4 regions of the Streptomyces sp. NPDC048275 genome follow, and region 1 is predicted to be linked to each of the others. Evidence: riboswitches for the same ligand, from Rfam matches in the RefSeq annotation. Region 1 holds a riboswitch; each other region holds the start of a gene.

Region 1 (2,192 bases):
CCGGACGAGGTCCTGCACCACCTCGACGAGCAGGCCCAGCGTCTTGGCGGCGACCACATGGCGACCTGCCTCTACGCGATCTACGACCCGATATCGCGGCGACTGCTCTTGGCGAACGCCGGCCACCCGCCCGCGATACTCCTGCACCCGGACGGCCGCGCGGAGGTACTGCACGTCCCGCCGGGCGCTCCCATCGGCGTCGGCGGCGTCGTCTTCGAATCGGTGGAGATGCCCGCGCCCACCGGAGCGACCCTCCTGCTGTACACCGACGGCCTCGTCGAGTCCCATGAAACAGACGTGGGTACAGGCGTCGCGGCTCTGCGCACCCACCTCCAAGGCGCAGCCCACAGGCTCGCCACCTCCTCACTGGAACCGCTGTGCGACCAAGTGCTGGACACCTTGGGCCCGGGTGTCCGGGACGACGACATCGCGCTGCTCATCGTGCGATTCGAGGGCTTCCCCGCGGACAGCGTGGGGTACTGGTTCCTGGCCCCCCACCCGCTGACCGCGGGACAGGCACGCCGGTTGACCCGCAGGACACTGCGCCGCTGGGGCCTGGAATCCTTGCTCGACTCGACGGAACTCATGGTCGGCGAGATCGTGACGAACGCCGTGCGCTACGCCTCCCGGCCCATCACCCTGCGGCTGCTCCGCTCGGACGTGCTCCGCTGCGAGGTGACCGACGACTCGCCCCAGGTGCCCCGGATGCGGCACGCCGAGCCGGGCGACGAGGGCGGCCGCGGCCTGTTCCTGGTCGATCAACTCGCGTGGCGCTGGGGAGCTACGAGACTGAGCACCGGCAAGGTCGTCTGGTTCGAGCAGCAGATCCCGAGGTGACCTGCCCCACTCGCCGGTGCGGCCTTGAGAGCGGGGTCGAGGAGTCGCCGGCCGGGGCACGGAGACCTTCTCCTCATGCCCAATTCAGCAGGTCCGAAATGCATATGGGACATTTCACACTTCAACCTTCACGTGAGGCACACAAGTTGGCTAGATTGGCAGGCAGGCCGCACGACTCCCTCCGGCGAACCTCGCCGGGTTGTGCGACCTCCGCCGAGTCCGCTGCACCCCAAAACAGCCGGAGACCCAACCGATCTTGGGGTGAATCGGCCCAACTGCCCATCAGGGCACGGGCTGTAGGGCATACCTTCCACACTGTTCGCCCGAACCAGACAGCCAACTCGGTAGGCGGAGCACGGAAGGAGTACGTCCCCCCATGGCGCCGGAACGCACCCCGCGTCCTGGAGGCATGAGCCTCCCTGGCATGCGCGACTCCGCCCTCTCGGCCGCGGCCCTCACCTCTGAGGCCCAGGCTTCCCGGACTGCCGGCGCCACGCCCTCGGCAGGGAACGACGAGCCGAGCCGCGAAGAGGTCCAGCAGCGGATCAACAGCCTTTACAACCAGGCCGAGACCGCCACCGGGACCTACAACGCGACCCGCGCCACGACCACCGGATCACGCCAACGCGGCAATCCTGCACCCGGCAACGGGCGCCCGCGCACCGATCCCGCCCTCGACAACAACGTGGCCAAGCGGTGGTTCGACGTGGGGCGCGCGCGGCTGGGCCCGACCGTGCCGGCCCGGCTGCCGGCCGACAGAATGCCGAACCGCGCGGCCAACGCGCGGCCCACGGGCCCTGCGGGGCGTCCGCAGGACGAACGCACCGGCCGTGGACGGGAAGTGACCGGCTCGCGCGTCCCGGAGTTGACCGCCGGGCCCGCCGCCGGGGTGCCCACCGGTCCCGTGGCGGAGCTGACCGCCGGGCCCATGGCCGCGCTGCCGGTCGCGCAGGAGGCACATCAGGGGGAGGCCACAAAGGCCCTGCCCGCGTTGGCCATCGAGCCTCCGCACACCTCGTTGAGGACCTCCAAAGAACAGATCCAGCAAAAGCTCGCAACAGCCCGTGGACTGCTGTCCAAGCACGCCGCACAGCAGAGTGCGCAACTCCCGGCGATCGAGCCCCGGGCCGAGGACACCTGGCGCACCTCCGAGGAACAGGCTCCCCGCCAAGCCGGCGAGGAGTGGCTGTGGCAGCAACCGGCCGGCCTCGGCGCCGACATGGCCGTCGACACGGCCAATACAACCGTCGACACGGCCTATGCAAGCGTCGACGCCGCCTATACAAGCTTCGACGCAGCCTTGACAACCTCTGCCGCAGCCCATTCAACCGGCGCCGCAGCTTTCATCAGCACCG
Region 2 (2,192 bases), on a different contig from region 1:
CCGGAACTGAAGGCGGTGGCCGACGAGGTGACCCTGTCGAACGAGGAGGATGGGATCGCGGTGGTGCTGGAGCGGTTGTTCCGGAGCGGTTGTTTCCGGGGCGGTGTCTCCAGTGCGGTGGTTCCGCGGCCGGTGGGCCCCGTTGACGTTGTTCAGTAGGGTCCGTTGACGTTGTCGATCGAGCCGTACTTCGCCGCCGCGTAGTTGCAGGCCGCCGTGATGTTCGCGACCGGGTCGTAGGGGTTCATCGATGTGCCGGGCACGTGGTAGGCCTTGAAGGTCGGGTCGATGACCTGGAGGAGGCCCTTGGAGGGGATGCCGGCCTTGGCGTTGGAGTCCCAGTTGTTGATGGCCAAGGGGTTTCCGGAGGACTCGCGCATGACGTTGCGGTAGATACCGTTATAGGTGCCCGGTATGCCGGATTTGGCCATGATGTCCAGCGACTGCTTGATCCAGCCGTCGAGGTTGTTGGTGTAGGTCTTCGCCGAGGCGAGGGCGGCCGTGGTCGCCTTGGGGGAGGCTTTGATGGTCTTTGTGCCCACTGTCAGCGTGAGGCCCGGGCGGAGCGTGGTCGGGTCGGCGCCGATGACCGCACTGTTGGCCTCGTACAGCTTCTTCCAGCCACCGCTCTTGGGGTACTTCGCGGCGATCGTGCCCAGGGTGTCACCCGCGACCACCTTGTACGTGATGAGCTGGACCTGAGGGGTGGGGCCGGCGGAGGCGGCCTGCGCGCCGGTCGCGCCCAGGATCGGGAGAACGAGGGCGGCTCCGCCCGTTGCCGCGGCGATGAAACCGCGGGTGAGGGTGCTGGTCCTGGGGTGGCGGTGCTGACGTGCGGCCATGGTGAAGTCCTCTCCGGCGCCTGCGAGGTGAGCTGTCGGGTTCGGGCGGGAGGTGCCCGGCCGCGTTTGGGTGCGGCTTCACCCCTAGCCGCTCCGGAGTCCGGATCGGCGATGTGCTTGGGTCCCCCGCTCCTGCCGTGCGCGTGTGGGTGGGTGGGTGGGAATCCGGGCGGCGGCAGGATTGGGCGGTCCGTCCGGATCGACGTGAACGTATGCGAGAGCACATGTCGGAAACAAGGCCTGATTTCCCGGTGTAGATCGCTTTCTCCTGGTCGGAGCGAGGGATGAATTGCCCGATTATTCCGGAACGTGACGCTCAACTTGCCGTCCGCAAAGGGGGAATAGCTGAGCGAGGGGAGGGGTTCACGCGCGTCCGGGCGTGACCCATTTCACGCGACCAAGCATGAGTAAAGCGGCAATGGGGGCAACTCGGGCATTACGCTTCGAGTGTCCAGGCGGCAGAGCCGTCGGGCAGGGTCGGCCGCACCTCTCACACCGACAGGTCCATGTCCGTGTCTTCGTCCGGGAGCCGGCCCGCGTCGGGCTTGAAGTAGAGGCCGTAGGCCCAGTATTCGGGGAGTTCGTGGCACATCAGGTCGGGGTACGGGGCGAACTCGCCGCTGAGTAAGCCCTGTTGATTCTCGCCACCGCTTCCGCCCGCGAGACCCCGAAGCGCGTCACCATCTCGTGGGCCAGCTCGCGGAAGTACGCGAGCATCCCCTTGTCGAGGTCCATGAGGAATTCTTCGGTCCGTGCCACGGTCCTCAGGGCTACCCCAAGGCGCCGCCGGGACTCCAGTGGGGCGCCGCGTCGGCGACGGCCGCCGTGCGGGGGAATCTCCTCTCCCATGTCCTATGGAAGACCACCTCGTCGCCGTCCTTGCAGATCAGTTCGTTAGAGGTGATGAAGTCCTCAGCGTCGCAGGTGATTTCGGAGTGCGTCTCGACTGTGGCGTTCCATGCCAGGTCCGGGCGGTGGAGGCGGATCGACCAGTCCGAGCGCGCGCGGGCGCTCAGAGGGTCGACCTCCTGGATCGTGTACATCTCCCGTGCGTCCTCCGTGCATTCGAGGCCGTCCGGGTATACGCGGGTGCCACCGTGGTGGGGGTCGACCTCCAGGCGCCACTCGCCCTTCGCCACGTCGCGTACGACGACACGTTCCGGGCGGGGTTCGTCGAAGGTGGTCGGGGAGGCCACTCCGAGGGGTTCGGACTGCTCGGGTTCCTCGAAGGCGATCGAGGGGTCCGACTCGCGCGCTCGTACGGGAAGTTCGAGGGAACTGCCGTTCGGGTCCAGGGTGAAGCCCGCCTCCGAGCCCGGTTGGGGCCAGATCCACGGCCAGTACGCCGAG
Region 3 (2,192 bases), on a different contig from region 1:
CCGGCTCGGAGGGATCGGCCAGCCGGTCGACCACCTCTTGGGCAGAACTGAGGGTAAACATTGTTCCCCCAGGGAACAAAAAGCCCCGCCCCGGCGCGTACGGGGGAACACGCGCCAGAGCGGGGAGCCCGTGGGGACGGGGGTGACCCTCACCGGGGTCTCCAGTGTGGAGACCCCTCTTATGAGGGGGCTGTCATTCAGCTGAGGGCAGCCGAGGTCACCCCAGGCCGGCCGAGGTCAGCCGAGGTGAAGCTGCTGACCCGGGTAGATGAAGTCCGCGTCGTCGACGATGTCCTTGTTCAGCTTGAACAGCTGCTGCCAGCCACCCTTGACGTTCTTCTTCTCGGCGATCGTGCTGAGGGAGTCACCCGCGACGACCTTGTACTCGCCGTCACCCTTCGCGACCTTCTCGCCGGTCGGGGTGGAGACGGTCTTCTCGGCGGCCGGGCGCTCCGCCGAACGGGAGGCGGGCTGCTCCGTCGTACGGGTGGTGCTCGCGCTCTGCGTGTCGGCCGAGGGCGAGCTGCTGCTCGCACCGCCGCCGTTCGGGGTGCTGGACAGGCCCGTGCCACAGGTCGGCCAGGCGCCCTTGCCCTGCCCGGCGAGGACCTTCTCGCCGATGGCGATCTGCTGGGACTTGGAGGCCTGGTCGGCGGTGGAGGCGTAGGCGGTGCCGCCGTACGCGGCCCAGGTGGAGGCCGAGAACTGCAGGCCGCCGTAGTAGCCGTTGCCGGTGTTGATGGACCAGTTACCGCCGGCCTCGCACTGGGCGACGGCGTCCCACTCGGAGTCGGTGGCGGCGGAGGCGCTGCCGGCCGCCATCAGCGGGGCGGCGATGGCCACACCGGTCACGCCGGCGAGCGTGGCGATGCGGGTAGTCCGATCGAAAGCGGTCGGGCGGCGGTGCTTGCCCTTGCTGGAAAGCAGCATGGAGTGATCCCCTCACCGACGCCTGCGAGGTGAGCTGTCGGGTTCGGGCGGGTGAGTGCCCGGCCGCGCGCTCTCGGCGCACGTCTTCACCCCAAGCCACTCCCGGTCAACTACCGGGCGTGGCACTTACCTTGGGTCCCCCGCTCCTGCCTACGGCGCTTGACGCGTCGACTGTTCCCGTACGGCCGCTGGCAGGATTCGGCGTTGCGATCGTCGGGGCCCGCTGTGGCGAGCGGTGATGACCGTAGACATGCGATCGGCGGAATTTCAAAGACGATCAGGGCTTCTGAGACTCATGTCTCACTCTGATCAAACCGGACATTCCGCAGCGAACCATGACGTGAACTCCCGCTACTTTTCGCCCGATTCAGCACCAACTGCAAGGCTCTGACCGGGGAGGATGAGGTCCGGATCGGCGCCGACCGTCCCCTCGTTCACGGCGTACAGCTCCGACCATCCGCCTTCGAGGTCAAGGGAGTCGGCGATGTTCCAGAGACTGTCCCCGACACGGACGACGTACGAGCCGTCGACGACGTCTCGGGACGCGCCGGAGTCGCGGGAGGCGTGTCGGCCGGAGGGGTCGCCGGTACGGCCGTCCGCCGAACTGCCGGTCGCGATACCGCTCGTGTCCTCGTCGGCACTGCCGCCGCGATGGCGCCCGGCGCTCGTCGTCGCACCCTCGGACGCACTCGACGAGTCGTCGCTCTGACCCGACTTGCCCGACTTATCACTCTTCGCCGTGGCTGTGGACGAGCTGTCGGAATCCTGAGAGTCGGAGTCACTCTTGCCGCCGGACGACGTGGCGGCCTTCGTCGTGTTCTTGGTCGCACCCGAGGACGAGTCGGACGACGGCGAGTCGGATGAGTCCGACGAATCGGAAGAACCGGATGAATTCGACGAGCCGGACGAGCCATCCGCCACACCCGTGTCGACCTCGAACTCGGCCGAGTTCGCACTGAGCCCGGAGAGCGGTCCGCAGGTGGGCCAGGCGACGAGGCCCTTGTCGTCAAGAAGCCGTTCGGCGAGGGCTATCTGCTGCGAGCGACTGGCCTGGTCAGCGCTGGGCGCGTAGCTGAGGCCGCCGTACTTCTCCCAGTTCTCCTGGGTCACTTGCAGGCCGCCGTAGTACCCGTTGCCGTTGTCGGCACTCCACTCGCCGCCGCTCTCGCACTCCGCGACCCGGTCCCACGTGGTGCCGTCGGCCGCACTCGCACCGGTGGCACCGAGCAACGGGATGGCGATGGCCGATCCGGTCACTCCTG
Region 4 (2,192 bases), on a different contig from region 1:
GTCCTCGGCACGTACTGCCTCGGTGGCACCCTCACCTCGCGCCTGGACCGCGTCCTGCGCGAGGAGAAGGGATACACCTACGGTGTGCGGGCGTTCGGCCAGGTACTGCGCGCCGCGGCGCCTTCTCCCTCCGGGGGGGCTACGGGCATCGCGATGCTGGCGATCAGCGGCTCCGTGGACACCCCGAACACCGGCCCGGCGCTCGACGACCTGTGGAAGGTGCTGCGCACCCTCGCGGCCGAGGGCCTGACGGACGCCGAGCGCGACATCGCCGTACAGAACCTGGTGGGTGTGGCGCCCCTCAAGTTCGAGACCGCGGCCGCGGTGGCGAGCACGCTCGCGGACCAGGTCGAGCAGTACCTGCCGGACGACTACCAGGCGACGCTGTACCGGCAGCTGGCCGCGACCGGCACCGTGGAGGCCACCGCGGCCGCCGTGAGCGCCTTCCCGGTGGACCGTCTGGTGACCATCCTGGTGGGTGACGCCGCGCAGATCGAGGAGCCGGTCAAGGCTCTGGGAATCGGTGAAGTGAGCGTTGTGACCGCCGAGTAGGACAGCACGGCCCATGGGGGCCCAGGAGGCCGCAGAGCCTCCTGGGCCCCCATTTGTCCGTATTGGTAGGGAGGTTGCCTGTCTGCCCTGTGGCATGCGCTACAAAAGCCGTGATCCGTTTGTTGATTGAAAGATGTCCCGTTTAGCGTCGGTCCGGCTGTTCGTCAGGCAGTGCGCCGCGCCCGCGGCACCGGACAGTCATCGCCGAGTCCCCGTACGGCGCGAGCCAGGGGAGCCGGGGACCCATACGCAGTCCCTGGGGTGAATCGGACGCCCTTCATGATCCGAAGGGGGTCCGTAGGAGACCTTCCTGCTCCGAACCCGTCAGCTAACCCGGTAGGCGAGAAGGAAGGAAAGGACCAGCCCCTACATGGCGTTCACCTGTGGCTCAGGGAAGCACCGCCGTCCGAGCCGCGTGAAGCGCACGACCACGAACGCCGTCGGCGTCGCGGCGCTCACCAGCACCGGTGTCATCGGAACCCTGGCCGCCCCGGCGTTCGCCGCGGACACCTCCGCCGACCGGACTGGACTGACCCAGGCCGTCTCGATCGGTGACTCGGTCGCCGAGCAGATAGACGCGCAGGCCGCCGCCCAGCAGCGCGCCGCCAAGGAGGCCGCAGCGCGGAAGCAGGCCGAGGAGGCCGCGCGGAAGCAGGCCGCGGAAGAGGCCAAGAAGGAGCGTGAGGCGGAGGAGCGCGCCGCCCGCGCCGCCGAACGCAAGCGTCTGAACTCCTTCGTCCCGCCGATCACCGGCTCCTACGTCTCCACCGGTTACCAGGCCGGCGGCAGCCTCTGGTCGTCCGGCAGCCACACCGGCGTCGACTTCCACGCGGCGTCCGGGACCTCGGTCCACGCGGTCGGCTCCGGCACCGTCGTCACGGCCGGCTGGGGCGGCGCCTACGGCAACGAGATCGTCATCAAGATGAACGACGGCACTTACACGATGTACGGCCATCTGTCGTCCATCGCCGTCTCCGTGGGGCAGACGGTCACCCCGGGCCGACAGATAGGCCTCTCCGGAGCCACCGGCAACACCACCGGACCGCACCTCCACTTCGAGGCCCGCACGACGGCGGAGTACGGCTCCGACGTCGACCCCGTCGCCTACCTCCGCTCGCACGGAGTGAACGTCTGACTTGCGGCAGTACTTCCGAAGCCCCGGCTCACCCAGCCGGGGCTTCGTCGTTTCGAACGACTCTGTCCAAAAAATATCCATGGATTCCGGCCCGCCATCGGAAATTCCGAGTCTCTGCAATAGAGTCACTGAACAAGCGTCAATCGACGGCGTTTCACGGGGATTAAAGCGGAGGTCCGGCATGCGTGTTCCTGCGCACTCGGTATGCACAGCGATCCGCGACGACATCGTCGCGGGTGTCTACGAGCGCGGCAGCCGGCTCACCGAGGAACTGCTCGCGCGCCGCTACGGCGTCTCGCGGGTTCCGGTGCGCGAGGCCCTGCGCACCCTGGAGGCCGAGGGCTTCGTTCTCACCCGTCGACACGCGGGCGCATGCGTCGCGGAGCCCACCGAGCAGGAGGCCGCCGATCTCTTGGAGATGCGCATGCTCCTGGAGCCGCTGGGTGCCGCCAGGGCCGCGCAGCGCCGCACCGAGGCCCACCTCAAGGTGCTTCGAGGCCTGGTC

What was found. Region 1 has a riboswitch for cyclic di-AMP ahead of AB0D57_RS15700 (NlpC/P60 family protein). Riboswitches for the same ligand answer to the same signal wherever they lie in the genome.
Positions count from the first base shown of each region.
Region 2: another riboswitch for cyclic di-AMP. It lies ahead of AB0D57_RS00415 (LysM peptidoglycan-binding domain-containing protein); the one in region 1 lies ahead of AB0D57_RS15700 (NlpC/P60 family protein).
Region 3: another riboswitch for cyclic di-AMP. It lies ahead of AB0D57_RS40645 (transglycosylase family protein); the one in region 1 lies ahead of AB0D57_RS15700 (NlpC/P60 family protein).
Region 4: another riboswitch for cyclic di-AMP. It lies ahead of AB0D57_RS18885 (M23 family metallopeptidase); the one in region 1 lies ahead of AB0D57_RS15700 (NlpC/P60 family protein).

Region 1 covers NZ_JBEZLR010000021.1:94,625-96,816, forward strand. The annotation lists gene AB0D57_RS15695 (ATP-binding SpoIIE family protein phosphatase) at 1-837, shown strand, start outside; cyclic di-AMP (ydaO/yuaA leader) riboswitch at 1,039-1,204, shown strand; gene AB0D57_RS15700 (NlpC/P60 family protein) at 1,262-2,192, shown strand, end outside.
Region 2 covers NZ_JBEZLR010000001.1:87,461-89,652, forward strand. The annotation lists gene AB0D57_RS00410 (HAD family hydrolase) at 1-159, shown strand, start outside; gene AB0D57_RS00415 (LysM peptidoglycan-binding domain-containing protein) at 153-842, opposite strand; cyclic di-AMP (ydaO/yuaA leader) riboswitch at 847-1,008, opposite strand; gene AB0D57_RS00420 (hypothetical protein) at 1,434-1,601, opposite strand; gene AB0D57_RS00425 (CocE/NonD family hydrolase) at 1,613-2,192, opposite strand, start outside.
Region 3 covers NZ_JBEZLR010000115.1:22,298-24,489, forward strand. The annotation lists gene AB0D57_RS40645 (transglycosylase family protein) at 238-930, opposite strand; cyclic di-AMP (ydaO/yuaA leader) riboswitch at 935-1,098, opposite strand; gene AB0D57_RS40650 (transglycosylase family protein) at 1,282-2,192, opposite strand, start outside.
Region 4 covers NZ_JBEZLR010000028.1:73,782-75,973, forward strand. The annotation lists gene AB0D57_RS18880 (pitrilysin family protein) at 1-552, shown strand, start outside; cyclic di-AMP (ydaO/yuaA leader) riboswitch at 745-910, shown strand; gene AB0D57_RS18885 (M23 family metallopeptidase) at 923-1,687, shown strand; gene AB0D57_RS18890 (GntR family transcriptional regulator) at 1,869-2,192, shown strand, end outside.